Regions from separate parts of the Streptomyces sp. NPDC047886 genome, predicted to be linked through region 2. Evidence: riboswitches for the same ligand, from Rfam matches in the RefSeq annotation. Region 2 holds a riboswitch; each other region holds the start of a gene.
The links. Region 2 has a riboswitch for cyclic di-AMP ahead of ACGF5U_RS15890 (transglycosylase SLT domain-containing protein). Riboswitches for the same ligand answer to the same signal wherever they lie in the genome.

Region 1 (9,379 bases), on a different contig from region 2:
GGGTGGCGAGGTGGTCGACATGGAACAGGCCCTTGAGCAGCTCCGGGTCCTCGACCTCGTTCTCGAGCTCGTCCAGGAGCTGGATCTCGCGGTGCACCAGCGACTGGAGGCGGCGGGCGAGGTTGACGAAGACCTCGACCTTCTGCTCGTTGCCGACGCTGCTGGACAGCTGGGACGCCTGGACGACGGCCGCGACGGCCGCGTCCCGGGACCGCAGCAGTTCATCGGCCAGCAGTTCGAACTCGTCGGCGCCGGGCGGAGGTGGCGGTGGCGCCCCGCGCGCGACCGGGCGCTCTCCCCCGCGGAGCCGCTCGACCACGGCACGGAGTTCGCTCTGGGCGCGGACGCTGTCGCGGCGCAGGGCGCCGCACCGGTCGAGTACGGCCCTGGCCGCGCGGTCCGCGCCGAGCACGGCGGCGGCGACGGCTGCCACCGAGAGCGCCGCCGAGCCGAGCAGCGCGGCCCACAGCGCGGGGGACGGCCGGGCGCCGGTGGAGCGGATCGTGAAGAGGACGGCGCCGGCGCCGCCCAGCACGGCGACGACGGTCGGCGGGACGGAGGCGCGCAGGAGCTGGGAGCGTATGCGGGTCTCCTGGGACGGTGCCGCGGCGCGCGACCTCCCGTCGTTCGACAGGGAACGGGCGCCTGACCGGCCGTGCCGCCCGCCCTCACGGCGGTCGGACCGCGCGGCGGGTGCGCGAAGTTGAGACATCAGCGTCCTTGGGTACGTGGGGCCCCGGGATACGGCGTTTCATACGGTGTTCAGCTCGTTGTACCGGTGGGCGCGTCATGTGTTCGATGCACCCACCGTTGATCACCGGCAACACACGGTAGTCGCCCACCGTTCCCGGGTGAGGGGCTGTTGCCGAAGTTGCCCGTCGAGCGTCCCGCTCTGGTATGAGGTCTCGCACGCAAGCCCGAAATGACATACGGGCTGCACGGGCCGAAGCGGCGAGGGCGACCCCGCCGCCGCCCCCGCCGGGACGTGGGGCGTGTCCGGCCCACAGGGCGTGCGGCAGCGCGGGGCGCACGAAGGCGCACCTTCACGCGCGCCGAGCGCGCGGGCGCGTGCCCGTAACCGTGCGCCCGCGTCTCTACCCGCGCACCGGGTCCGGGGCCGGGAGTCCGGAGTCCCGGGTCCGCAACCGGGGTCCACAATCCGGGGGTCCACAATCCGGGGGTCCACAATCCGGGGGTCCACAATCCGGGGTCCGCAGTCCGGGGTCCGCAGTCCGGGGTCCGCAGTCTGGGGGCGCGGGCGCGGGCGCGGGCCGCGGACGGTCGTGCCGTCGCACGGGTTCCGTACACGGTGCGGCCGCGTATCAGCCCGCTTCCGGCGCCACGCCCCGCCTCGCGTCCGGCGACGTACGCCGGCCGCCACCCGCAGTCGCCGCCCACCCGGCTCGACTCGCGGCCGCTCGGGACGCGTCCCGCCCCGGGCCAGGACGGGACGCCGCGGGACGGGGCAGGGGGCGCCGAGCCGACCGGCATGGCCGACCGGGACGGCTACCCGGCCACCGCGCGGCGGTCGTGCTCTTCGCTCGGAAGTCGAGCCGGCGGGCACGCGATCCCTCCGACGGCGCCCTCACGGGCCGTCACCGATCACCCGCGAGGTCGAGATCGCGCCGGGGCCCCTCGGCGGGGGCCTGCGTCGGCCGGGGCCCGCGCCACGGGTGGGCGATGTGCTGGGACACCTCACGCCACCACGGATCCGCGGGCAGCTTCCCCGCAGGCTCGAACGGCTCGCCGGGACGGGGGAACGCCGCCGTCTGGCCGGCCTCCTCGGCCGCGTCCTTCGTCCACTCCCCGGGCTCCGCCCAGGCGTGGAGAGCCAGGTTGAAGGTGGCCCAGTGAATCGGGAGCAGCACCCCGCCCGGCCGGCCTCCCTGCAGGTCGAGATGGGCCCGCACTCCCTCAGCCGGCGACATGTGGATATCGGGCCAGGCCCCGGGCAGCGGCGTGCGGTCCAGGTGGTTCTCGGGCCAGAAGTCGCTGTACGCCCCGATCTGGATCATCGTGGCGTCGAACGGCCCGTGGGCGGCGCCGATGTCCTGGAATCCGGGGAAGTAACCGGTGTCGCCGCTGTGGTAGATCCGGTGCTCGGGCCCCGTGACGACCCAGGACGCCCACAGGGTGTGCTGCTGGTTGCGCAGGCCCCGGCCGCAGAAGTGACGGGCGGGGGTCGCGGTGAGCCGCAGGTCGCCCACGTCCGTCGACTCGTTCCAGTCCAGTTCGCGCAGCCGGGACGGGGCCACGCCCCACCGCTCCAGATGGGCGCCGGCTCCGAGCGGCACGGCGAAGAGGGTGTCGGTCGTCGCGAGCGCGCGGATCGTGGGCAGGTCCAGGTGGTCGTAGTGATCGTGCGAGATGACGACGGCGTCCACCGGGCCCAGTGCCGCCAGCGGCAGCGGGACGGGGTGCAGCCGCCGGGGCCCGGCGAACGAGAAGGGCGAGCAGCGCTCGCCCCACACCGGGTCGAACAGGATCCGGCGCCCGTCGATCTCGGCGAGGACGCTGGAATGCCCCATCCAGGTGAGGCGCAGCCCCGAGGACGGTGGCCCGGCCAGGTCGGCGGCGGTCGTGGAGTGCAGGGGTATCGCGTCGGCGGGGGCGCGCCGACGGCGTGACTCCCTGTCGAAGTAGATCTTCGCGAAGTCGACCGCCGAGCCCTTCTGTCCGCGCCGGGGGCCGTCCGGGTTCCGGAACACGCCGTCCGCGAAGTTCGGCGAACGGAGGATCCGCTCCAGGCGCTCTCCCGTGGCGTCCGCGCCGAAGGCGGCGGGCCGCAGGGAGCGCAGGCGGGAACGCAGCCGGTTGCGCACCGGGCGCACAGCGTCAGCGCCGGTCACAGCACCTCCAGGGGCTCGAGTCCTTCCATTATGGGCAGGGGGTGCGACAACGCGGCCGGGGATCTTTCGCGGGGCCGGCCGCGGGCGGACGCGGCCCGGCAGAGGCGGTGGCGGACACGGCCCGGGGGCGGAGGCGGAAGCGGGCGGAGGCGGAAGGCGGGCCCGGAGGCGGAAGCGGGAGGCGCGGTCTGGGCCGTACGCGGCAGCGGCGGCCCGGGGCGACCGGCCGCGCTGGAGCGCGGAACGCCGGCGCGGGACGTCCCGGGCGGGCGGCCCGCGCCGGCGCCGTCCTCTACAACGGCATCAGGTCCGGGCGCTTGGCCGACACGTGGTCGCCGGACGACTCGCCGCGCAGGCGGCGGCCGATCCACGGGACCAGGTACTCGCGGGCCCAGTTGATGTCGTCGCGGCGCTCCTCCAGCGGGCCGCGCGGCGGGAGCGGCGGCCACGGCTGGTCGGGGTCGGCGGGGACCTCCAGGCCGAGGACCTGGCCCGCGCGGAGGGCGACCCGGGTGTGGCCCTCGGCCGACAGGTGCAGCCGGTCGCCGTCCCAGGCACGCCTGTCCTGGACGGACCTGAGCGACCACAGGTCGAGCACCGGGCAGCCGTAGCGGTCGGCGACCGCCCGTACGTGGCCGTTGTAGGTGGCGATCTTGCCGCGCAGATGCCGCAGGACGGGTACGCCGCGCGTGTCGAAGCCGGTGGTCACGACGACCGTGCCGACGACGGCGGCGAGTTCGGCGACGGCCCGTTCGAAGCGTTCGGCGACGTCGTCGGGGTCGCTGCCGGGCCGGATGATGTCGTTGCCGCCCGCGCAGAAGGTCACGAGTTCGGGGGCGAGCTCCTTGGCGCGCGGCACCTGCTCCTCGACGATCTGGTCGAGGAGCCTTCCCCGTACGGCGAGGTTGGCGTACCGGAACGACTCGGGCTCCGGGATGCGGTCGGCGAGCAGGACCGCGAGGCGGTCCGCCCAGCCGACGAACCGCCCGTCGGGGCCGGGGTCGCCCACGCCTTCGGTGAAGCTGTCGCCGATCGCCACGTACGACCCGAATGCGTCACTGTCTCTCAATGTCGAATCGTCTGCCACGGGAGCACATCTTTCCCCGGTGGATGTGACCTACGCGACCGTAAGGAGGGGTTGACGGGAGGTGATCTTTACCACCGGTCGGGATCCGGCCAGGCGGGAAGGGGGCCGTGACGCGGTTCTGCCCGGCACCTCGCAGGTGGTGCCGGGCAGAACCGTGTTCAGGAGTGCGCGCCGGAAGCGCGTCCGGGGGTGCGTCAGATGGCCACGCCGTGCTGGCGGAGGTACGCCAGCGGGTCGATGTCCGAGCCGTAGCTCGGGCTGGTGCGGATCTCGAAGTGCAGGTGCGGGCCGGTGGAGTTGCCGGTCGAGCCGGACAGGCCGATCTGCTGGCCGCCGCTCACGCTCTGACCGGCAGAGACGGACAGCGAGGAGAGGTGGGCGTACTGCGAGTAGGCGCCGTCGGCGTGCTGGATGACGACCTCGTTGCCGTACGCGCCGCTCCAGCCGGCCGAGACGACGGTTCCGGCGCCGACGGCCTTGACGGTGGAGCCGGCGGAGGCCGCGAAGTCCACGCCGGTGTGGTAACCGGAGGACCACATGGAACCGGAGGCACGGTACGGGGTGGTGACGCCGGCGGAGACCGGGGAGGTCCAGCCGGAGGCGGTGCTCTGGGCGGCCTGGGTGGAGCCGGAGTCCTGAGCCGGCGCGGGGGCCGGGGACTTGGCGGCGGACCGCGAGGAGCGGGTGTCGGCCTTCCGGGTGTCGGCGGCCTTCTTCTCGGCCTTCGGCTTGGCGGCCTTCTTCTCGGCGGCCTTGGCCTTGGCGGCCTTCTGCGGGGTCGCCTTGGCGGTGTTCTTCGCGCCGAGGGTGAGCTTGAGCCCCGGGTGGATCAGCGACGGGTCCTCGCCGATGGCCTCGCGGTTGTCCTGGTACAGCTTCTGCCAGCCGCCCTTGACGTTCTTCTTGTGGGCGATCTTGGCGAGGTAGTCGCCGGCGACCACGGTGTACGTCCGGGGCGCGGGCTTCGCGGCATCCAGCGCGGCCGGGGCGGCGGCGGGGGCGACGGTGACGGAGGCGACCGTCTGCGCGGCGGTCGGGGCGCTCTGCGGGGCGGCGTGGGCGCCGGTCGCACCGAGGAGCGGCAGCGCGATGGCGGCGCCGCCCGTGCCGGCGGCGACGAAACCGCGGGTGAGGGAGCTGGACTTGGGACGGCGGTGCTTACCCTTCGCGGGCATGGCGAATTCCTCTCCGGCGCCTGCGAGGTGAGCTGTCGGGTTCGGGCTGGAGATGCCCGGTCGCGCGGTGGCGCGACTTCACCCCGAGCCGTCCGGGAATTCCCGTCCGGCGTACTACCTGGGTCCCCCGCTCCTGCCACACGTGGGTGGGTGCGAATTCCGGGCGGCGGCAGGATTCGGCGTTCCGTCCGGATTGACCGTGACCGTAAACGAGTCAGGACGACGGGAACAAGCGGATGGTTTCAGCCGCCCTTTCCCGTCGATGAATTCGGCTCGGAATTCCGGTCACCCTCCGTCGATTACGGATCATGAATTCCCGCCGTGGGCATGGGATTTCGGCGGGGCGGCCCACCACGGACCGTCACGTTTATGACGCTGCTCACGTGGTCGGACCCATCTCCCTTGCTACCGGGGCACGTTATGCCTTATACGCCAATTCGGACAGAAGGCCCATGAGGCGACGAGATCACATGAACGCGAGCAAGTGGAATCAACGGCTCGGAGTCGGACCACGGCCGCCTCCCGATCGCCGTACGACCCCATGGGCAAATCATGGTGAATAAGGACAGACCGCCGCATCGGGCGTCGCTGTCGACTCGGGGGCCGGTGCGGCGCCCGCTGCGGTCGTCGCGCCCGCCCGAACCGGTGCAACATGGGACAATTGCCTACATGACGGATGTCGAACTCGTCAGCGGCGATACACCGCCATCACCCGGGCCACGGATGTACGAGCCGCACGGAGATGATTGCCCCAGGAACCGATGTCGTATCGTCAGATCCGCGACATCGTCGGCGGCCGTCGCCGACGGCAGACACGGAGGAGCCCCCGTGACGCAGCAGCTCCCGCACGTCCCGTCGTCGACCGAGCCCGAGCTGAGCGGGGTGCGGAACTTCCGCGATGTGGGAGGGCTGCCGACCATGGACGGGCGCCGGGTGCGCCATGGCCGGCTCTACCGCAGCGGGCACCTCGCGCACGCCACCGACGGCGACACCGTGTTCCTGTCCTCGCTGGGGCTCCACACCGTCTTCGACTTCCGCAACGCCGCCGACCAGAAGCTGGAGGGTCCGGACGTCGAGCTGCCCGGCGTACGGAACGTGAACATCCCGCTCACCGACCCGGCCGACGGCGCCGAGTTCTGGACGATGGTGCGCGACGGGGACATCCACCAGCTGCGCGATCTGCTGGCCGACGGCAAGGCGGCGGCGAGAATGACCGACGCGTACCGCGCCATCATCACCACCCGTACCGCCGAGCACAGCCAGGTGCTCCACGCGCTCGCGGAGGACAGCGTCCCCGCGCTGATGCACTGCGCCGCCGGCAAGGACCGGGCCGGCCTGTCCATAGCGGTGGCCCTGCTCGCGGTGGGCGTGGAGCGCGACGCCATCGAGGAGGACTACCTCAAGTCCAACGACCCGCACCGCCGGTACAAGGTGCGGCGCGGCGCCAACGCCCCCGGCGGCATGTCCCCCGAGGTGATGGAGCTGCTGAGCCCCCTGTTCGACGCACGGGCCGAGTACCTCGCCACGGCCTTCACCGCGATCGAGGAGACCTGGGGCACGACCGAGCGCTACCTCACCGACGGCCTGCGCCTGACGCCGGCCACCCGGGAGCGGCTGCGCGACCGTCTCCTCGACGGCGACTGATCGCCCCGGCGCCTGCCGGGCGCGCCTCGCGCACCCGCCCGGAGCGAGCCGCCTCGCCCGGCTGCGGGGCGCCGCCTCACCGGTTCTGGCCGCCGAGCAGGAACAGCAGGTAGAGGAAGGCCGCGAAGAGGTGGCCCGCCACCAGATAGGCGAAGAGCCGGATGATCAGCCCACGGGGGAATCTCCGCTCCTCGTGGGTGGGCGGCAGGGCAGCCGGGTTCTCGGACATGACGCACCTCTCGGGCAGGTCGCCCTCCCGCTGACCGGGGGGCGGGGAAGGGGGAGCGGATCAGCGCCGGTGGGTACCGCCGCCGAGGCACAGGTCGGCTGCCGCGCTCCGCAGCAGGGTGTGGACGAACAGCAGCTCGGCGCCGCCCCGTCCGGCGGCCCTGATGCGGTGCGGGGTCAGCGAGTCGAACTGGGCGCTGTCGCCCGGGTCGAGCACATGCACGGCGTCCCCCAGCGCCAGCCGCACCCTGCCGTGCAGGACGTACAGCCACTCCTCCCCCGGGTGGACGCGGACGGTGTCGTCCCGGCCGTCGGCGGGCGGGGCGGGCAGCTGGACGCGGAGCGCCTGCATGGCGCGGCCGGCCCCGCCCGCCTGGTGGTACGTCCAGCCGTCCGCGACGACCGGCTCGGCGCGCCCCGCGCGAACGATCGGATCACGTTCGGGGGCGGCCTCGCCCAGCAGCTCGGAGACCGTCGTACCGTAGACACGAGCGAGGCCGAGCAGCATCGGCAGGGAAGGCTGGCGACGGCCGGTCTCCAGCCGGGACAGATGCGCCGGGGACAGTCCGGCGCGCTGCGCGGCCGCCTCCAGCGTGAGGCCTCGGCGGCGGCGCAGGCCGCGCAGCCGCGGTGCGACCTCGGGCAGCGCCTCGGCCCCCTCGCCCTGGGGAGTGCTCATGCGTCCATTGGGCCAGGAATTCTCCTGTGGGGCAATTTTCTTGCCCCACAGGCAAAAACCGGCGCTCTGCCCGCCGGCCTCAGCGGTTGGCGACCGCCTGCTTGACGAGGTTCTTGCCGAACTCCCAGATCAGCCCGCCACCGCTGTGGGCGTCGTCCATCACCTCGGTGAACGCGGCCACGAACCGGTTCACCTCGCGCTCCCCGATGGTGAGCGGCGGGATGAGCTTGATCACTTCGAGGTGGTCGCCGGAGACCTGGGTGAGGATGCGGTGCCGTTGCAGCAGCGGCACGACCACCATCTGCGCGAAGAGTCCCTTACGGGCGGCCTGGAGCATGGTCCAGCGGCCACGCAGCCCCAGCGACGACGGCCGGCCGAACTCGATGCCGATCATCAGGCCGCGCCCGCGCACGTCGTGCAGCAGCTCGTAGCGGTCCACGAGCGCAGCCAGCCGTGACTTCAGCAGCTCCCCGGTACGGCGGGCGTTGGCCACGATCTCCTCGTCGTCCATCACCGCCAGCACCGCGAGACCGGCCGCCATGGCCTGGGCGTTGGCGCCGAAGCTGGCCGAGTGCACCAGGACCCGGTCCATGGACGAATAGACCTTCTTGAAGATCCAGTCCTTGCCGAGGGTGGCGCCGACCGGCACGTAGCCGCCGGAGAGCGCCTTGGCGACGCACACCAGGTCGGGTTCCACGCCGTCCTCGTGCTGGTAGGCGTAGAAGTCGCCGGTCCTGCCGAGGCCGGTCTGCACCTCGTCGGCGATCAGCAGCGCCCTGTGCCGGTGCAGCACCTCCTGGGCGGCCCGGAGGAAGCCGGGCGGCGCGCTGTGGACACCCTTGCCCTGGATGGGTTCCACCACGAACGCGGCGACGTCGCCCCGCTTGAGTTCGCGCTCCAGGGCGTCCAGGTCGCCGAGCTCGATCGCGGTGTCGGGCAGGAGCGGGCCGAACCCGTCCCGGAAACCCTTCTCGCCGTTGACCGACAGCGAGCCGGCGGTCAGCCCGTGGAAGGCGTGCGCGCAGTGCACGACCCTGGGTCTGCCGGTCGCGCAGCGGGCGAACTTCAGTGCTGTCTCCACGGCTTCGGTGCCGCTGTTGGAGAAGAACACCCGGTCCAGGTGCGGCGAGTGGGCGAGCAGCCTCTCGGCGAGCAGGCCGGGCAGCGGCGGGCAGTCGAACCGGGTGAGGTCGGCCAGGGAGGCGTCGAGGGCGTCGTGCACCGCCTTGCGGACGACGGGATGGTGCCTGCCGAGCCCCATGACGCCGAACCCGGCGAGCATGTCGAGGTAGTCGTTGCCCTCGGTGTCCCAGAAGTAGGCTCCCTCGGCCCGTTCGTAGACCTTGTCGAAGCCGATGGCGCGCAGCATGCGGGGCAGCTGGGGGTTGAGGTGCCTGGCGTGCAGTTCGTAGCGCTCCGCAGAGCGTTCAGCGAGCAGTCGCGCCAGGTCGAACTCCTTCAGAGGGCCCGTGCCCGGTCCCGCGTCAGGCTTGGCGTCGACGGCGGTGGCCGCTGCCGGCGCCGGGGCCCCGGCCGCGCGCGGCGCCACGCCCCCCGTCACCTCCGGCGCCACGTCCGGTACCACGCTCGGTTGCACGTGCTGTTCCACGTGCCGTTCCACTGCCCTCGCCCCGCGCGGTCCCCTCGCCCGGCGGTCGTCAGTCACGGGTGCCCGAGACGGTCTCGCGGGCGGCGCGCAGCGACTCGCGCAGCGACC
Region 2 (9,379 bases):
CGGGCCGTCCTGGAGGAGGACCTGACGGTCGCGCACGGCTGGCGCGAGCAGGATCCCGCGGGCGCCGACCGGGCCCTGGAGTACGGCATCCACTCCCTCATCGCCGTACCGCTGCGGGCGCGCGGCGTCACCGTCGGCATGGCGAACTTCTGGCGCTCGGAGCGGCTCGAACGCTTCGAACAGGACGATCTGGCGTTCGCCGAGGAGCTCGCCGCCCGCGCCGCCGTCGCCATCGACAACGCCCGCCGCTTCACCCGCGAGCACGCCATGGCCGTCACCCTCCAGCGGAGCCTGCTGCCCCGGGTCCTGCCCGAGCAGGACGCCCTGGAGGTCGCCCACCGGTATCTGCCCGCGCAGGCCGGGGTGGGCGGCGACTGGTTCGACGTGATCCCCCTGCCGGGGGCACGGGTCGCGCTGGTCGTCGGCGACGTCGTCGGCCACGGCCTGCACGCCGCCGCGACCATGGGCCGGCTGCGTACCGCCGTCCACAACTTCTCCAGCCTCGACCTGCCCCCGGACGAACTCCTCGGCCACCTCGACGAACTCGTCTCCCGGATCGACGACGAGGAGGGCGACGAGGGCGGCGCCGCCCTCACGGGCGCCACCTGCCTGTACGCCATCTACGATCCGTCGTCCGGGACGTGCAGCATGGCCACGGCGGGGCACTTCGCCCCGGCCGTGGTGCGCCCCGACGGCGGTGTGGACCTCCTGGACGTGCCCCTCTATCCGCCGCTGGGCCTGGGCAGTCAGCCCTTCGAGACCGCCGAGGTGCGACTGCCCGAGGGCAGCCGGCTCGTGCTGTACACGGACGGCCTGATCGAACACCGGGAGCGCGATGTGGACGCGGGCCTCGACCTGCTGCGCGCCACCCTGGCCGACGACGGCGACCGGACGCCCGAGGAGACCTGCCGGGCGGTGTTCGACGCGATGCTCCCCCCGCACCGCAGCGACGACATCGCGCTGCTCGTCGCCCGTACGAGGCTGCTGCCCGCCGACCGGATCGCCGACTGGGACGTGCCGCGCGACCCCTCGGCCGTCGCCCCCGTGCGGGCGGCCTGCGGCCGGCAGCTGGAGCGGTGGGGCCTGGAGGAGATCGGCTTCACGACGGAACTGATGCTGAGCGAGCTCATCACCAACGCGATCCGCTACGGCTCGGATCCGATCCACGTACGGCTGTTGCGCGACCGCACCCTGATCTGCGAGGTGTCCGACGGCAGCAGCACCTCCCCGCATCTGCGGCGCGCCGCCACCACGGACGAGGGCGGGCGCGGCCTGTACCTGGTGTCCCAGTTCGCGGGGCGGTGGGGAACGCGGTACACGCCGGGCGGCAAGGTGATGTGGGCCGAACAGCCGCTGACGGGCGGGCCGCAGCAGCCGGTGACGGCGCTGTTCGACGACCTGTCGTGGTGAGGCCCCGCCGGACACGGACACCGGGGGTGACAGGGTGCGGTGACGGGGCGGGGTGACCGGGCAGGGGTGACCGGGCAGGGGTGACCGGGCAGGGGTGCGCCCCCGGCCGGTGTCCCGTGCCGGGGGCGCATGGGCCGACCACGGACCGACGGGTCAGCGGCGGCCGGGGCCCGGGACCGACGCCTACATCTGGGCCGGCGTGAGCACCACGAAGTCCGCGCCGGCCGGGTCGGCGCACAGCGCGAGCCGCCCGACGCCCTCCGCGTCCTCCGGTCCCATCAGCACCGAGCCGCCGTTGTCCCTGACCCGGCCGACGGCGGCGTCACAGTCATCGGAGGCGAACACCGGGTGCCAGTAGGCCCTCCCGCCGGTCAGGGCGAGCTGGTCGGCGGGCATCTCCATCAGGCCGCCGTGCATGCGCTCCTCCGGCTGGCCGGACGGGGTGATCAAGGAGTACGTTCCGCCGCCGCCCGGGAGGCCCATGTCCTGGGTGGTCCAGCCGAACAGGTCGCCGTAGAACCCCTTGGCGGCGGCCGCGTCCGTCGTGTACAGCTCGGTCCAGCACAGGGCGCCCGGCCGGTCGGCGGCCTCCAGGCCGGTCATCTTGCCGGGCTGCCAGACGGCGAACTGACCGCCTTGCGGGTCGGTGTACTGGGCCAGCCGGCCCGCGTCCTCGGCGTCCATCGGCTCGACCCGGACGGAGCCGCCGAGGCGGCGTACGGTCTCGGTCGTGGCCGCGGCGTCCGGCGTGTGGAAGTAGACCATCCACGCCGAACGCGCGCCCTCCTCGGTGAGCGGACCGAGGCCGCCGACGGCCTTGCCGTCCAGTCTGAAGAAGCCGAACTCCTCGGCGTCGGGACCGAAGTTCTGGAACTCCCAGTCGAACACCGCGCCGTAGAAGGCGGCTGCCGCCGCGACATCGGGTGCGCCGAGGTCGAGCCAGCACGGGGAGCCGGGAACGAAGTCAGTGGTGATCACGGTGGTTTCCTTGGGTCGCGGATCGCGGGAGGCGCGTACCAGAGCAGCGTGTCACCGGGCACGGGGGCGCGCCCCCCGGGCACGGCGAACCGGTGACCCCGTCACGACGCGCCGTACCGGTCTGCGGCATGATGCGGTGCATGGTGGCCACGTCTCCCGACCGGCAGTGCACCGCGACGACCAAGGCCGGACACCGCTGCCCCACCGGGGCCGGTGCGTCCGGTCTCTGCCACGTCCACGACCCCGCCCTGCTGTGCGGACGGCCGAAGAAGCGCGGCGGGCGCTGCGGGGTGGCCACCGGCGGCGGGCCGTGCGCCACGCACGCGGACACACCGGCCCCGGAGGCCGGTGCGGTCACCGAACCACCCGCCCCGGACACGTCGGCGGCCGCGAGCGCGGCCACGGTGCCGGAGGGCTACGCGTCACCGGTACCGGCGGGGTTCGCGGCGCGCACCCTGAACCTCGGCTGACCCGTCCTCCGCACCGCCCCCGGGTCCGGCAGGTTCGGCCCACACGGCCCCGTGACGGATGCGGGCTGGGCGCGGCCGCATGTTCCGGGGACAGTGGGGAAACCGGTCGGCATGGCCGGCGACAGGGATGTCCGTGACGAGGACGGCGACGACGGCGGGCAGGCGCGACGCCCGGGCGAGGGCGGCCATCGCGCCGTGCCGCACACGGCCGACGTACGGATCGAGGCATGGGGCGGGAGCCGCGAGCAGTGCCTCGCGGAGGCGGTGCTCGCCATGGTCGAGTGCTTCGCGGACGTGTCGGGGGTCCGGGCGGACGCCGTACGCCAGGTACGGCTGGCCGAGGGACCCGACGACGACCTGCTGGCCACGCTCCTGGAGGAGGTCGTCTTCCGGCTGGAGGTGCACGGCGAGGTGCCCGTGGACGTGGAGGCGGAGAGCGTCGACGGGGACGTCGACATACGGCTGGCGATGACCGACATGGCGAACGTGCAGATCACCGGCGCCGCGCCGAAGGCGGTCTCCTGGAACGAACTGCGTCTGGCACCCGGTCCGTACGGCTGGTCGTGCGCGGTGACCGTCGACGTATGACCGCGTGGGACCGAGCCGGTGCCCTGCCCCTGGCGGTCCAGCCCTTGGCGGTCCAGCCCCCGCGGTCCGGCTCTTGGCGGTCTAGCCCTTGACGACGCCGAGCGGGACCAGGCGGGCCACCTTCCGGCAGAGGCCGGCGCCCTCGCTCGCCTCCACCACCGCCGTGACGTCCTTGTACGCCTCCGGGGTCTCCTCCGCGAGGGCACGCCACGACAGCGGCCGCACGGCGATGCCCTCGCTCTCCAGCCGGTTCCTCAGGTCCCTGCCGTGGATCGTGCGGGCGGCCTGGTGCCGGCTCATGACCCGCCCGGCGCCGTGGCAGGTGGAGTGGAACGCGTCGCCGCCCGGCACGCCGGTCAGCACGTACGAGGCGGTCCCCATCGTGCCGGGGATGAGCACCGGCTGGCCGGCCCCGCGCAGGTCGGGCGGCAGATCCGGGTGGCCGGGCGGGAAGGCCCGGGTGGCGCCCTTGCGGTGCACACAGAGCCGGCGCCGTTCGCCGTCCACCGTGTGCGTCTCGGTCTTGGCCAGGTTGTGGGACACGTCGTAGACGAGGGTGAGCCGGGCGCTCGCCTCGCGGCCGAAGACGCGGCGGGCCGCCTCGGAGAGCAGCTGGCGGTTGGCGCGGCCGTAGTTGGCGGCGGCGGCCATCGCCCCGAGGTAGTCCCGGCCTTCCGGCGAGTCCACCGGGGTGCACGCCAGTTGCCGGTCGGGTACGTCGATCCCGTACCGCGCCATGGCCCGGTCCATCGCCCGCACGTGGTCCGAGCAGATCTGGTGCCCGAGCCCCCGCGACCCGCAGTGGATCATGACGCAGATCTGGTCCCCGGCGATGCCGAAAGCGGCGGCGACCGCTTCGTCGTAGACCTCGGCCACCCGCTGGACCTCCAGGAAGTGGTTGGCGGAGCCGAGACTGCCGACCTGGCCGAGCCCGCGCTCGCGCGCCCGCTCGCTGACCTGCTCCACGTCCGCGTCGGCCACGGCCCCGCCGTCCTCGCAGCGCGTGAGGTCGCGTTCCTCGCCGTGGCCCTGTTCGACGACGTAACGCGAGCCGCCGTTCAGGAGCCGTTCCAGCTGGCCGTGGCCGGTGAGCCGCCAGACCCCACCGGGGCCCGCCCCGCGCGGGACGGTCCGGTCCAGGCCGTCCATGATCTCCGGGAGCGCCCGCCGGACCGTGCTCGCGTCGCGGTCGGCGGCGAGCAGCCGTACGCCGCAGGAGATGTCGAACCCGACGCCGCCGGGCGAGACGACGCCGCCGGCGTCGATGTCGGTGGCGGCCACGCCGCCGATCGGGAAGCCGTAGCCCCAGTGGATGTCCGGCATGGCGTACGAGGCGCCGACGATGCCCGGCAGCGTCGCCACGTTGGCGACCTGCTCCAGCGACTGCCGGGCGTCCCGCAGCAGCTCGGGCGACGCGAACACCACACCCGGGACCCTCATCCCCGGGCGCGGGTCGATGCGGTACCGGTAGGGGCGCTCCTCGACGAGTTCCATGGCGGCCTCCCCTGGAGGGGGTACCCGTGACGGCCGGGCCCATGTCGCCGGGCGGTGTCGCCGGCGCTCGTACGCGACACGTATGCGACACGTATGCGACGGGACGCACGGGGTACCGGGGAACGGACCGACGGAACGGCACTGCGGGAAGGGAGCGGCACCGTGCGCTTCGACGATCGTCGGCACGCCGGCCGGGAACTCGCCGCCCGGCTCCTCGAATGGGTGGGGGATCACGACCTCACGGGCGTCGTCGTCCTCGCCCTGCCGCGCGGCGGGGTACCGGTCGCGGCGGAGGTCGCCGGCGCCCTGCATGTGCCCCTGGACGTCCTGGTGGTCCGCGAGATCGCCGTGCCCGGCTCCCCGGACGTGGGGATCGGAGCGATCGTCGGCGAGGAGCCGCCGCTCTTCGACCCGGTGGCGATGCAGGCCCTCCACGTGAGCGAGGACAAGCTCGGCGCGGACGTCGCCAGGGAGCGGGTGGAGCTGCACCGGCGTGAGGCCCTGTACCGGGAGGGGCGCCCGGCGCCGACGGTACGCGGCCGCAGTGTCGTCCTCGTCGGCGACGGACTGGCGACAGGCATCACGGCACGTGCCGCGCTGCGCCATCTGCGCCGCCGGGAACCGGCCCGGCTGATCCTCGCGGTCCCGGTGTGCGCCCCGACCACCGCGGCGGCGCTGCGGGACGAGGCGGACGACGTCATCTGCCTCCGGGAACCCTCCGACTTCACGGCCGTGCAGGAGTGGTACGCCGACTTCGGGCAGGTCTCGGACGGCGACGTGATCGCGGACCTGCGCCGGCCGGCGGCCGGCGTCTGACCGGCGGGCCGTCCGGCGATCGAGCGGTCGAGGTGCCGTCCGGCGGTCGAGCGGTCGAAGTCAGGGGGCGGTCGGTCAGCACCGGTGGACGCGGCCGGTCAGCGCCCGTAGACGCCGACCAGGTCGCCGCTGGCGAGCAGGTGCTCGTCCACTGCTCGATGGACCTCGTCGGCGCTCGGGGCGTCCGACAGCACGCACGGCTCCGAGAGCGCGTAGACACGGAAGAAGTAGCGGTGGGCCTCGTCGCCGGGAGGCGGGTGCGGCCCGCCCCAGCCGGGCCGGCCGAAGCCGTTGACCAGCTCTGTCCCGCCGGGTGGCGACTGGCCCGCCGCCACCTCCCCGTCGTGCGGCTCGATGCCCACCACCGCCCAGTGGACGAACGTGCCCGACGGCGCGTCGGGGTCCTCGCACAGCAGCACCAGTTCGGTGGCGTCGTCCGGCACGCCGGACCAGGACAGCGGCGGTGAGGCGTTGTCCCCCTCCCACGCGTGCCGGCGCGCGATGGGGGCGTGGTCGTTGAACGCGGCACTTCTGAGTTCGATTCCAGCCATGCGGGCCGCAGTACCCCTGCCTCCGCCGGCCATGCTCCGGTGGCACCGCCGTACGGGCACGGCACCGAACGCCACACATGTCCGAATAGGGCAATTAGTCAGCCTTTTCGCACGAGTGGCCATCAGAGTCCCTTTCCGCTGGAATTAAGGGAATTCAGCACAGCGTCGGGCGATTTGCCACAGCAATCCAGGCGGGTGTGCATTCCGTGAGATGAATCACCCCGGCATCGGCCGCGCATGCGCGCCGATGCCGTCCTTTCCCGTGCGCCGCAAACACAGTTGAGTCATCCGGCGGCGACGAACCGTCCCCGCCTTGCAAGATCCATCGATCCATGGGATTGCAGGGGGGAATTCAAGCCTTGTTCTGCCCGGCTTCTCTCGTTTACGGTCACCGTCACATCCGGATGGACCGCCGAATCCTGCCGCCTTCCGGATTCCCCACCCACTCACGTACGGCAGGAGCGGGGGAACCAGGTAGGCCGCCGGTCCGGATTTCCGGAACGGCTCGGGGTGAAGTCGCGTCCCTTCGCGGCCGGACATCTCCAGTCCGAACCCGACAGCTCACCTCGCAGGCGACGGAGAGGAATGCGCCATGCCCGCACAGGGTAAGCACCGCCGCCCGAAGAGCAGCCGTATGACCCGTGGTCTCGCCGTCGCGAGCACCGGAGGCGCGGCGCTCGCCCTGCCGCTGACCGCGGCGATCCCCGCCCAGGCAGCCGCCCCGACCGCGGCTCCGGCCGGCGTGGTCGCGGCCCCGGCCGCCGCACCGGCCGCCGCACCGGCCGTGTCCGCCGCCGTCCGGGCCGCCACCGTCACCTACACCGTGGTCGCGGGGGACTCCCTTTCCCGTATCGCCCGCGAGCATTCCGTGAGCGGGGGCTGGAAGAAGCTGTACCAGGACAACAAGAAGGCCATCGGTGGCAATCCGTCACTGATCCGTCCCGGACTGGAACTCACGATCAAGGCGAAGCCGAAGGCGAAAGCGAAGGCGAAGAGCACCGCCAAGGCCACGTCGGCGGACACCGCGAAGCGTTCTGAGCCGGCGAGGGCGGACCGCTCGCAGCAGCGGACCGCTGTGGCGCCCAAGGTCGCCTCGTTCCCGAACAACCTCGACGGCTGGATCCTGGAATCGCTGAGCATCATGGAGCAGCGCGGTATTCCGGGTTCGTACGAGGGCATTTACCGGAACATCATGCGGGAGTCCTCCGGCAACCCGCTCGCCATCAACAACTGGGACTCCAACGCCGCGGCCGGAACGCCGTCCAAGGGTCTCCTCCAGGTCATCGACCCCACGTTCCGTGCCTACCACGTGCCCGGCACGTCGATGGACCCCTACGACCCCGTCGCGAACATCACCGCCGCGTGCAACTACGCCGCCGCCCGCTACGGCTCGATCGACAACGTCAACGGCCCGTACTGACAGAGCCTCGACACCCGGTCCCGGCCCCCACGTCAGCCCGGCCCCCACGTCAGCCCGGCGCTGCTGTGGGGGCCGGGCCCGTCCATGTGGCCGATCGCTCCAGGGCCGGGGCGCGCATGGCAGGAAGGGTGGGGAACTCGTCATTGCGGACGCCGGGCACCGTTCGAAGAATCGAGGGCGTACCGCTCATCAGCCCCCGCTCGGAGCCGGAGCCCCCCTCGTGACCAAGTTCCTGCTGTCCGTCCATGTCCTCGCGGCGATCCTCGTGGTCGGCCCGATCTCCGTGGCCGCCTCCCTGTTCCCCCGCTACGCCGGGCGGTTGCCACCCCGGGGAGGAGGCGGGTCGCCGGACGGCCGGGCCCATGGCGTCGCGGCGTTCCTGCACCGGATCTGCCGCGGCTACGCCGTCGCCGGGGTCGTGGTGCCGGTCTTCGGCATCGCCACCGGAGCGCGGCTCGGAGTGCTCACCGACGCCTGGCTCCTCGCCTCGGTCGTGCTGACGGCCGGCGCCGCCGCCCTCCTGGTGCTGGCGATCCTGCCGGACCAGCGGCGCATGCTCGGCGGGACGGCGGAGGAGACGGCGGAGACGGTCGGGGCCGGGGCGGAGACCCGGGCCGGATCCCGAGCCGGGGCGGAGGCCGGGACCCGGGCCGGGGCCGGGGCGGACGTCGGGGCCGGGGCCGACGGGCGGCATCCTCTGGCTGCCAGGCTGACGGGTCTCACGGGCGTCTTCAACCTGCTGTGGGCCGTGGTCGTCGTGCTGATGATCGTCCGCCCCGGTTCCACCACGGGAGCGTAGGCCCGTGCGTACGTTGCGCCTGGCGGCCGCCGTCGAAGCCGCCTCCCTCGCCGCCCTGTCAGTCAATCTGCTCACCGTGCACATGGAAGAGGTCACCGCGCTGGGCGGCCCCATGCACGGCACGGCGTACCTCGTCGTGATCGCCACCACGTGGTCCATGACCGGCTCCGGCTCGGCGAGGACCCGGTGGTACGCCGCCGTCCCGGGCGTGGGCGGTCTGCTGGTCCTGCGCCGACTGACCGGCCTCGCGCGGCACGGCTCCGTCCGTACACCCGTGCCGGACACCGGCACGGCCACCTCACCGGAACGGGAGACCTGAATGAACCGCCGTGACGTGCTCCGTACGTCCACCGCGATCGGCGCCGCCGGGCTCGGTACCGGCGCGGCGACCGGCGTGGAGACCATGCTCGAGTACGAGGCGCGCGGCACGGTGTGGACCGGGATCAGGGTTCGGAAGGGCCCAGGCGGCGGACGGTCACGACGGTGTCGGTGACCATGGCGGTCCGCCCGTCGGGGCCGGTGGCCTCGCGCCGGTGGCGGTCGAGGCGTTCGGGCCGCCACCGGTCCGGATCCAGGGCGAGCTCCCCGAAGAGGTCCTCCGGGGCGGGGAAGTGGGCGTCGGGGGCGGGGTTCCAGGCCCAGGGGCGCGTCGATCCGTGGTCGACGAGCAGCAGCAGCCCGCCGGGGTTCAGCGCCCGCGCGGCCTTCCGGAGCACCTGCGCGCGGGGCAGCGCGAACGGCGTCTGGAGGTAGTGGGCGCTGATGAGGTCGTACGTACCGGAGGGGAAGGTGCCGGCCAGGTCGTGCCGCCCGGTGGCGAGGCGGTCGGCGGCCCCGGCGGCGGACGCACGGG
Region 3 (9,379 bases), on a different contig from region 2:
GGGCACTCCGCTGACCGACCGCGGTGAGTGGTACGCGGGCGTGCTGCCTGACCGGATCACCATCTACCGGGGGCCGACGCTGCGGATGTGCGACTCGCGCGAGGACGTCGTCGCGGAGACCGAGATCACGGTGGTGCACGAGATCGCCCACCACTTCGGCATCGAGGACGCGCGGCTGCACGAACTCGGCTACGGCTGACCGGGTGTCGCGGCGCGCGGCGTCCGGGGCGCTGTCGGGCGTGTCTCTTGTGGGGGCTGGGGAGTTGGGCAGGAAAACCCGTTCCACCCCCTGTGGAGGTGCCCCCTGTGCGCCAGTTGCCCGCCCCCGTCCGATGGGCCGTCACCGCACTGGCGGTCGCGGTCTCCGCAGGCTCCGTCAGCGGCTGCATGAGCGTCGGCGACGACGCGACCCGGCCGCTGCCCGCCGAGTCCGTGGACCCGTCCGGCGCGGCGGCGGCCGAGGTGGGCAGAGACGCCGCCGCACCGGGCATCCGCCATGAGCCCCGTACCGGACACGACGCGGACGGCAAGGCGGAGGGTGAGGACGAGGACGGCGCGTCGGCCGAGCCCAGCGCCTCCGCGTCCGCGTCGACGTCCGCGCCCCCCGGCGGCGGCACGCCCGGGGCGCGGCCCTCGCCGCCGCACGGGCCCCCGGCGGGCGGAGGCGAAGGCGGGGGTACGTCACCGAGCGCGGCGCCCTCGTCCGACGACCCGAGCACCCCGCCGACAGATCCGTCGCCGAGCCCGACGCCGCCCCCTGACCCGACCCCGAGCGCGTCGGACTCGTCGCCGTCCGCTTCGCCCGCCGCGGACACCCGGACGCAGGCCCTCGGCGCGTCCGAGCGGGGCGGGAGGCGGTCGGAGCCGGCGGCATCACCGCAGGTGGCGCCCGCCTGACGTCACCGAGTTTGCGCTAAGTGGGGGAGGGTGCGTATGGTGGTAGATCGTTTGATCCCATTTGCCCGGCGCCACGACCGAAGAGCGCCGCGTGTGGCGCGTACTCTCCCTTGCCGTGGCTGACCGCATCGAGGCGGTCGTTTGACGAAACACGGAGTTGACGGGCGCGTGCCGAGACTCCGGAAGGTTTCGCATTTCGCATGTCCATTTTCAGTTCTGACCACGCCGTCGTGTCCGAGAACGACGAGATCGTCGTCGCCGACGAGGCGCTGGTCGAGGCCGTAGAGGAAGCCGTCGAGGCGGTCACCGTCGTCGAGGCCGAAGACACCACCGATGCCGCCGATGCCGTCGAGACCACCGATGCCGTCGAGGACGCGCACGACGACGCCGACGACGCCGACAGCCACGAGGCCGACGAGGCCGGTGAGCCGACCGTGACCTTCGCCGATCTGGGCCTGCCCGACGGCGTCGTCCGCAAGCTCGCGCAGAACGGTGTCACCACCCCGTTCCCGATCCAGGCCGCGACCATCCCGGACGCCCTGGAAGGCAAGGACATCCTCGGCCGTGGCCGTACCGGCTCCGGCAAGACCCTCTCCTTCGGCCTGCCGCTGCTGAGCCTGCTGGCCGGCGGCCACACCGACAAGAAGAAGCCCCGCGGCGTCATCCTCACGCCGACCCGTGAGCTCGCGATGCAGGTCGCGGACGCCCTGCAGCCGTACGGCGACGTCCTCGGCCTCAAGATGAAGGTCGTCTGCGGCGGTACGTCGATGGGCAACCAGATCTACGCCCTGGAGCGCGGCGTCGACATCCTCGTCGCCACCCCGGGCCGGCTGCGCGACGTCATCAACCGCGGCGCCTGCTCCCTGGAGCAGGTCCAGGTCGCGATCCTGGACGAGGCCGACCAGATGGCCGACCTGGGCTTCCTGCCCGAGGTCACCGAGCTGCTGGACCAGGTCCCGGCCGGCGGCCAGCGCATGCTCTTCTCCGCGACCATGGAGAACGAGATCGCGACCCTCGTCAAGCGCTACCTGAAGGACCCGGTCAACCACGAGGTCGACAGCGCCCAGGGCAACGTCACGACGATGACCCACCACGTCCTGGTCGTGAAGCCCAAGGACAAGGCGCCGGTCACGGCCGCGATCGCCGCCCGCAAGGGCCGCACCATCATCTTCGTCCGCACCCAGCTCGGCGCCGACCGTGTCGCCGAGCAGCTGCGGGACGCGGGCGTGAAGGCGGACGCGCTGCACGGCGGCATGACGCAGGGCGCCCGTACGCGGACCCTGGCCGACTTCAAGGACGGGTACGTGAACGTGCTCGTCGCCACCGACGTCGCCGCGCGCGGCATCCACGTCGACGGCATCGACCTGGTCCTGAACGTGGACCCGGCCGGTGACCACAAGGACTACCTGCACCGCTCGGGCCGTACCGCCCGTGCCGGCAAGTCCGGCACGGTCGTCTCGCTCGCGCTGCCGCACCAGCGCCGGCAGATCTTCCGCCTCATGGAGGACGCGGGCGTCGACGCCTCGCGCCACATCGTCGGCGGTGCCGGGGCGTTCGACCCGGAGGTCGCCGAGATCACCGGCGCCCGGTCCCTGACCGAGGTCCAGGCCGACTCCGCGAACAACGCCGCCAAGCAGGCCGAGCGCGAGGTCGCCGACCTGACCAAGCAGCTGGAGCGGCTGCAGCGCCGCGCCGTCGAACTCCGCGAGGAGGCCGACCGCCTGGTCGCCCGCGCCGCGCGCGAGCGGGGCGACGACCCGGAGGCGGCCGTCGCCGAGGTGACGCAGGCCGCCGAGGCCGAGGTCGAGGCGGCCGTCGCGGAGCAGCAGCAGCCCGCGCAGCCGGTGCGCGAGGAGCGGTCGTCGTACGAGCGCCGCGAGCGGCGTGACGACCGGGGCAACTTCGACCGCCGGGACCGCCGTGACGGCGACCGTGGCTTCGACCGTCGTGACGAGCGTCCGTCGGGTGGCGGCTTCCGCCGGGACAACGACCGCCGTGACGACCGTGGCGGTGACCGTCGTGACGAGCGTCCGTCGGGCGGCGGCTTCCGCCGGGACAACGACCGTCCGTTCAACCGCGACCGTCGTGACGAGCGTCCGTCGGGTGGCGGCTTCCGCCGGGACAACGACCGCCGTGACGACCGCGGCGGTGACCGTGGCGGTGACCGTGGTGGCTTCCGTCGCGACAACGACCGTCCGTTCAACCGCGACCGTCGTGACGAGCGTCCGTCGGGTGGCGGCTTCCGCCGGGACAACGACCGCCGTGACGACCGTGGCGGTGACCGTGGTGGCTTCCGTCGCGACAACGACCGTCCGTTCAACCGCGACCGTCGTGACGAGCGTCCGTCGGGCGGTGGCTTCCGCCGGGACAACGACCGTCCGTTCAACCGCGACCGCCGTGACGAGCGTCCGTCGGGCGGCGGCTTCCGCTCGGCCGGCCACGACCGCCCGTACGGCCGCCGTGACGACCACCGTGGTTCGACCACCGGTTCCTTCGGGCGCCGTGACGACAAGCCGCGCTGGAAGCGCAACGGCTGACACCCAGTAACACCCGGACCCGTGAGCCGATACCCGATCGGCTCACGGGCTTCGGCGGGCTATGCTCGGGGATGACCCGTCGAGGGCCCTTAGCTCAATTGGCAGAGCAGCGGACTTTTAATCCGTTGGTTGTGGGTTCGAGTCCCACAGGGCCTACCAGGTCGAAACGCCGAGAGGCGGTTGTCGACCAGGGGGTTCGTGCCCCGGCTGCTTTTCAGCGGCCGGGGCACTCGTGCGTCCGGGGCCGTGCCGGGCGGTGTGGTGCCGTGGGGAGATCCATGCCACATCGGCCCCGGCGGTAAATGGTGAACGGTCGTGCTCCGGATGGCGTAAGGTGGTGTTCACCGACGCGGGGTGGAGCAGCTCGGTAGCTCGCTGGGCTCATAACCCAGAGGTCGCAGGTTCAAATCCTGTCCCCGCTACTGAAGACGAAGGCCCGGTGCATTGCGCACCGGGCCTTCGTCGTATTCCCGGGTTCTCCCGTGGTCTTCCCCGTGGCCTGCCCGTAGCTTCCCCTGGCTTCTCCCTGGCTTCCTCGAGGTCTCGCCCCCTGGCTTCTCCCTGGCTTCCTCGAGGTCTCGCCCCCAGGCTTCTCTCTGGCTTCCCCCTGGCTTTCCGGTCGGCCGCTCTGGCTTTCCGGTCGGCCGCTCGGCGGATGGTCGGCGGCTGTGCGGCGCGGCTAAGGTCCGGCCGGATGCGGCGCGGTTACCGTCCGCAGCCGTAGGGACGGCAGGGGAGCACGAGTGGCGCAGCGAGCAGGGTCCGGCGGCCAGGACGGCGGCAGCGGCGGCCACGGCCACGGCCACGGCCACGACCACGGCAGCGGCGGCCACGGCGACGGTGGTGCCGGTTCGGGGGCCGGGGGCGGTGGAGGTGGTGCCTGGACGCGGAGGCTCGTCCGTGTGCTGCCCGCCCTGCTGATCGTCTGCGGTGTGGTCTACGACTGGGCCACCCCGCCGCCCTTCACGGCCGTGCCGTTCTTCGTCGCCGCCCCGCTGATCGCCGCCTCGCTGTTCGACCAGGTGCGGACGCTCGTCACCGGTCTCTTCGCCGTCCTGGCCATCGTGGGCCCGCATCAGCTCTACAGCCCGCTGGAGCGGGGGCCCGCCGTCACCGAGATCCTCACCGTGATCACGGTCGCGGCCCTCGCGGTGCTCATCAACCGGGTCGTACGCCGGGGCAGCGAGCGGCTCGCGTCGGCCCGCGAGATCGCCGAGACGGCGCAGCGGGCGGTGCTGCCGACGCCCGCCGAGCGGATCGGGGGACTGCGGGTGGCAGCGCGGTACGAGGCGGCGCAGGCGGACGCGTTCATCGGCGGCGACCTGTTCGCGGTGCAGGACACCCCGCACGGGGTGCGGCTGGTGGTCGGCGACGTGCGCGGCAAGGGCATGGGCGCCGTGGAGGCGGTGGCCGTGGTGCTCGGCGCGTTCCGGGAGGCGGCCGAGCAGGAGAGCTCGCTGGAGGCGGTGGCCCTGCGGCTGGAGCGGGCGCTGGCCCGGGAAGGCACGCGACGCGACGGGCTCGATGTCTTCGAGGGGTTCACCACCGCCGTACTGGCCGAGATTCCGCACGGCGACGGCGTGGTCCGGGTGGTGAACCGGGGCCACCCCGAGCCGCTGCTGCTGTACGCGGACGGGGGCGTCGGTGCGGTGGAGCCGGCCGAGCACGCGCTGCCGCTGGGCATGTCGGAGCTGGCGACCTGGCCGGACCGGGCGGACGAGGCGCCGTACCCGCCGGGTACGACGCTGCTGCTCTACACGGACGGGCTGACCGAGGCGCGGGACGCGCGGGGCACCTTCTATGATCCGGCCGCGCGGCTGGCGGGGCGGGTCTTCCCGGAGCCCGAGGCGCTGCTGGACGCTCTCGTGGAGGACGTACGGCGGCATACGGGCGGCGGCTCGACGGACGACATGGCCCTGCTGGCGGTCACCCGGCCGGGCCCACGGCATGCGGGGGCCGAGTGACCACTCTCTGTGAGTGAGAGGCACCCCTCCGCATAACATTTGACGCACGGTCAGAAACTGCGTGGTCGGAGAATGTTTCTGAGGTCAGGTCAACTCGCCCGATTGCGCCCGATTGTGCCCCGGTTAGTCCAGGCCAAGGAGTGTTAATGATCAGTAGGAACGGCTTGGAATCCGGCGCCCGCGTCTATTAACGTTCGATAACGCAGCGCGGTCGTCCCAGCCGTCGCCAGAGACGGCGCCGTGCGCGTACGCCGAATTCCGCAAGGGAACCGGGGAACCACCACCTTGGGGTGAATCGGGTCGAACCGACCCGTAGGAGACCTTCCTGCTCCGAACCCGTCAGCTAACCCGGTAGGCGAGAAGGAAGGAAAGGAGTGCGCCTCCGTGGCGTCCAACAGGCCTGCCCCCGAAGCGTCTTTCGACCCGCCGTTCCAGTACTTCGGGTCCTACGGTCCTTCGGGAGGTGCGGGCGGTCCGGACACCATGGGCACGGACACCGTCGTCGGTGAATGGAACCCGACCGAGGAGACCGTCCGCCCTGTCCGGGGCCGGCACCGCGTCGCCAAGCAGCGCGGCGGCCTCGCCCGCAGCTCCACCGTCCTCGGCGTCGGTGTCATCGCGGCGGTCGGAGCGGGTGGCATAGCCACCGCGCAGGACAAGCCCGCGATCTCCATCTCGCTGCCCGACCTGCCGGACGCCTCGTCGCTGCCCGGCGTCGGCTCCCTGATATCCGGCGACGACACCGACGGGTCCGGGGCCGGGAGCGACGGCAACACCGCCCCCCTCACCGCACTCTCCCTCGCCGCCCCCGCCGACGGCACCGATGAGCAGAGCGCCGCCGCGGACAGGGACGCCGGGGCCGGCGAGGCGCTGCGCGCCCGCATCCTCCAGCAGGCCGAGCAGCAGCAGGCGTCCGCCGACGCCGAGGCGAAGGCCGCCGCCGAGCAGGCGGCCGCCGAACAGGCGGCGGCGGAGGCGAAGGCGCAGCAGACCGCCGCTGAGAAGGCGGCCGAGGAGGAGCGGAAGCGGCTGGAGGCCGAGGCGGCAGCCAAGGCCGAGGCCGAGCGGCTGGCCAAGCTCGCCGCGAGCTACGCCCTCCCCACCTCCTCGTACACGATCACCTCGACGTACGGCCAGGCCGGTTCGATGTGGTCCTCCGGCTACCACACCGGCCTCGACCTGGCCGCCCCGACGGGCACGCCCGCGAAGGCCGTGCACGGCGGCACCATCAAGTCGGCCGGCTGGTCAGGCGCGTACGGCTACCGGATCGTCCTGGAGCTGGAGGACGGCACCGAGATCTGGTACTGCCACCTCTCCTCGATGACGGTCAGCGCGGGGCAGACGGTCACCACCGGCGAGACCATCGGACGGGTCGGCGCGACCGGCAACGTCACCGGTCCGCATCTGCACCTGGAGGTCCACACGGCGGGTGGCGGGGGCATCGACCCGCTGGCGTGGCTGCGCGGCAAGGGCCTCACGGTCTGACGCAGCAGCCTGGCGCACTCACGGTCTGAACGCAGCAGCCGGGCTCACTCACGGTCTGACGGAGCCCGGCTCACGGTCTGGCGGAGCCGTCCGGTCGGGGCCGTGGGTCGAATCCCGGCCCCGGCACCCGCGTCCGGCCCCGGCACCCGCGTCCGGCCCCGGCACCCGCGTCCAGCCCCGGCCCCGCTTCGGCTCGGTCCTGGTCCCCGCGTCCAGGCCCGGCCCCATGAATCCCGGCAGCCCCGGCGGTACACCCCCCGACGCCAGGGCTGCCGGTCCGTCCACCGGTCCGCCTACCGCTGCCGGTACGGGTTGTAGCCGCCGTAGTCGCGGTGCGGGGGCGGCGTCCATACGCGGCCGATCGCACGCGCCGCGTACGTGAGCGACGGGCCGGCCACGTCCTTGCGCTGCCACAGGTGGTGCAGCAGCTCCTGTTCACGGGCGGCGAAGTCCTGGCCGACCGCGCCCCGGCGCGCCCGGTGGCGCAGGAACGCCAGCGACGTCGCGAACGTCTCGTACTCCACCACCGCCCGTGCCGCCGCCGGGCCGAACGTGCGCCGCGCGTAGTCCCGGGCCATGCCCCGCGCCCGCATGGAGGCCAGCGCGAGGGGCTCGGCGGGCGAGAGCCAGCCGGCGGCGGCGTACGCGGGCAGTTCGGCCGACACGGTGCGCAGTTCACGCTGCCGGGTCCAGACGGCCAGCCAGGTCAGCAGCCCGAAGGCGGGCACCATGAACGCCCCGTACACGGCGAAGAACCCCCACGGCCCGAACGTGGTCGAACCGTTCCACAGGGCGTGCACCCCCATCGCCAGGAGCAGTCCGAGCGCCGGCAGCAGGGCCCGCAGTACCTTGCCGCGCCGGGCGGCGAGCGCGGCGGCGATCCCGAACCCGATGCCCGTGCACACGGTGAACAGCGGATGCGCGAACGGCGACAGCACGATCCGTACGAAGAAGGTCGCGGCCGTGACGGACTCGATTCCGGACGTCCCGAACTCCTGGTCCTCGTCGAAGGCGTTGCCGAGGTAGAGGATGTTCTCGGTGAAGGCGAACCCGGTCGCCGTGAAGCCGGCGATGACCACGCCGTCGACCAGCCCGGTGAAGTCCCGGCGGCGGAAGAGGAAGATCAGCAGAATCGCGGCGGCCTTCGCGCTCTCCTCGACGACCGGGGCGACGACGGTCGCGCCGATCGTGTCCGCCGAGGCCGGATCCGCGGTGGCCACGGCTATCCAGCGGGTCGCGAACGTGTTGGCGATGATCGCGACGAGCGCGGCGGCGAACGCGCCCCAGGCGAACGCGAACAGCAGGTTCTTCCACGGGCCCGGATCGACCCGGTCGAGCCAGCGGAACGCCGCCATCAGCAGCGGTACGGGCAGCAGCGCGAGCCCGAGCCCCACCAGGAAGCCCTGGGTTCCGGTCTGTTCACGGACCAGGGCGAGGATCACCAGCGCGCACAGGGCCAGCACGATGATCACGGTTGTCGCCCGCACCACCTTGCTGCGCCACAGGCGGCGGGGCTTGTAGCGCCAGCGGGCGCGCTCGGGTACGGCGTCGAACGACGGTTCGGCTTCGTACGCGGGAACAGCCGGTTGCGCGGGCGGGGCGGCCGGTTCCGATGGTGGCGGGGCGGCCGGTTCCTGTGGTGGCGACGCGGCCGGTCGCGTCGGTGGGACGGCCGGTCGCGGTGGCGCGTGCTGCGGTGACGGCGGCGGGTGCTGCGGTGACGGCTCGGACACCAGACGACCCTAACGAGGACCACTGACAGCGCGCGACGGTGTTCCACGCCGGGTGGGCACGACACGTGCGGCCGTCGCCCGGAACCCTTTGCTCCGGCTCAGCCGCGGCGGAACAGCAGGTCGTGGACGACGTGACCCTTGTCCAGGCCCTGTCCCTCGAACCGGGTGAGCGGCCGGAAGTCCGGGCGCGGGGCGTAGCCGCCGTCGGGCACGGTGTTCCGGAAGTCCGGGTGCGCGGTCAGCACCTCCAGCATCTGCTCCGCGTACGGCTCCCAGTCCGTCGCGCAGTGCAGGACCGCCCCCGGCTTCATCCGGGTGGCGACCAGGCTGAGGAACTCCGGCTGTATCAGCCGCCGCTTGTGGTGCCGCTTCTTCGGCCACGGGTCGGGGAAGTAGACGCGGACACCGTCGAGCGCGTCGGGCGTCAGCATCTCCCGCAGCAGGATGATCGCGTCGCCGTTGGCCACCCGGACATTGGTCAGCCCCGCCCGCTCGGCGAGACCCAGCAGGTTGCCCTGCCCCGGGGTGTGCACGTCGACCGCGAGGATGCCGGTCGACGGGTCGTCGGCGGCCATCCGCGCGGTGGCCTCGCCCATGCCGAAGCCGATCTCCAGCACGACCGGGAGCCCGTCGAACAGCTCGGCGAGGTCCAGGGTGCGCTGCCCGTCGATGTCCAGCCCCCAGGCGGGCCACAGCCGGCGCAGCGCGTCGCCCTGCCCGGGTGTGACCCGGCTGCGGCGCGGCTGGAAGCTCCGGATGCGGC

Region 1: it holds a riboswitch for cyclic di-AMP, as region 2 does, so the genes downstream of both, ACGF5U_RS21275 (peptidoglycan DD-metalloendopeptidase family protein) here and ACGF5U_RS15890 (transglycosylase SLT domain-containing protein) in region 2, are expected to answer to the same signal.
Region 3: it holds a riboswitch for cyclic di-AMP, as region 2 does, so the genes downstream of both, ACGF5U_RS15010 (M23 family metallopeptidase) here and ACGF5U_RS15890 (transglycosylase SLT domain-containing protein) in region 2, are expected to answer to the same signal.

Annotation. Positions count from the first base shown of each region.
Region 1 covers NZ_JBIDCF010000006.1:169,101-178,479, reverse strand. The annotation lists gene ACGF5U_RS21290 (sensor histidine kinase) at 1-712, opposite strand, end outside; gene ACGF5U_RS21285 (MBL fold metallo-hydrolase) at 1,596-2,849, opposite strand; gene ACGF5U_RS21280 (SGNH/GDSL hydrolase family protein) at 3,142-3,936, opposite strand; gene ACGF5U_RS21275 (peptidoglycan DD-metalloendopeptidase family protein) at 4,131-5,111, opposite strand; cyclic di-AMP (ydaO/yuaA leader) riboswitch at 5,116-5,270, opposite strand; gene ACGF5U_RS21270 (tyrosine-protein phosphatase) at 5,940-6,755, shown strand; gene ACGF5U_RS21265 (DUF6126 family protein) at 6,832-6,984, opposite strand; gene ACGF5U_RS21260 (helix-turn-helix domain-containing protein) at 7,045-7,662, opposite strand; gene ACGF5U_RS21255 (aspartate aminotransferase family protein) at 7,742-9,124, opposite strand; gene hpnH (adenosyl-hopene transferase HpnH) at 9,321-9,379, opposite strand, start outside.
Region 2 covers NZ_JBIDCF010000004.1:203,624-213,002, reverse strand. The annotation lists gene ACGF5U_RS15925 (SpoIIE family protein phosphatase) at 1-1,410, shown strand, start outside; gene ACGF5U_RS15920 (VOC family protein) at 1,594-2,388, opposite strand; gene ACGF5U_RS15915 (hypothetical protein) at 2,529-2,858, shown strand; gene ACGF5U_RS15910 (archease) at 2,970-3,446, shown strand; gene ACGF5U_RS15905 (RtcB family protein) at 3,528-4,940, opposite strand; gene ACGF5U_RS15900 (phosphoribosyltransferase) at 5,103-5,756, shown strand; gene ACGF5U_RS15895 (YbhB/YbcL family Raf kinase inhibitor-like protein) at 5,855-6,307, opposite strand; cyclic di-AMP (ydaO/yuaA leader) riboswitch at 6,708-6,895, shown strand; gene ACGF5U_RS15890 (transglycosylase SLT domain-containing protein) at 6,900-7,727, shown strand; gene ACGF5U_RS15885 (hypothetical protein) at 7,948-8,526, shown strand; gene ACGF5U_RS15880 (hypothetical protein) at 8,531-8,845, shown strand; gene ACGF5U_RS15875 (class I SAM-dependent methyltransferase) at 8,970-9,379, opposite strand, start outside.
Region 3 covers NZ_JBIDCF010000003.1:751,032-760,410, forward strand. The annotation lists gene ACGF5U_RS14980 (metallopeptidase family protein) at 1-199, shown strand, start outside; gene ACGF5U_RS14985 (hypothetical protein) at 307-897, shown strand; gene ACGF5U_RS14990 (DEAD/DEAH box helicase) at 1,098-3,434, shown strand; tRNA gene ACGF5U_RS14995 (tRNA-Lys) at 3,518-3,593, shown strand; tRNA gene ACGF5U_RS15000 (tRNA-Met) at 3,783-3,856, shown strand; gene ACGF5U_RS15005 (PP2C family protein-serine/threonine phosphatase) at 4,178-5,398, shown strand; cyclic di-AMP (ydaO/yuaA leader) riboswitch at 5,638-5,771, shown strand; gene ACGF5U_RS15010 (M23 family metallopeptidase) at 5,783-6,883, shown strand; gene ACGF5U_RS15015 (PrsW family intramembrane metalloprotease) at 7,177-8,616, opposite strand; gene trmB (tRNA (guanosine(46)-N7)-methyltransferase TrmB) at 8,715-9,379, opposite strand, start outside.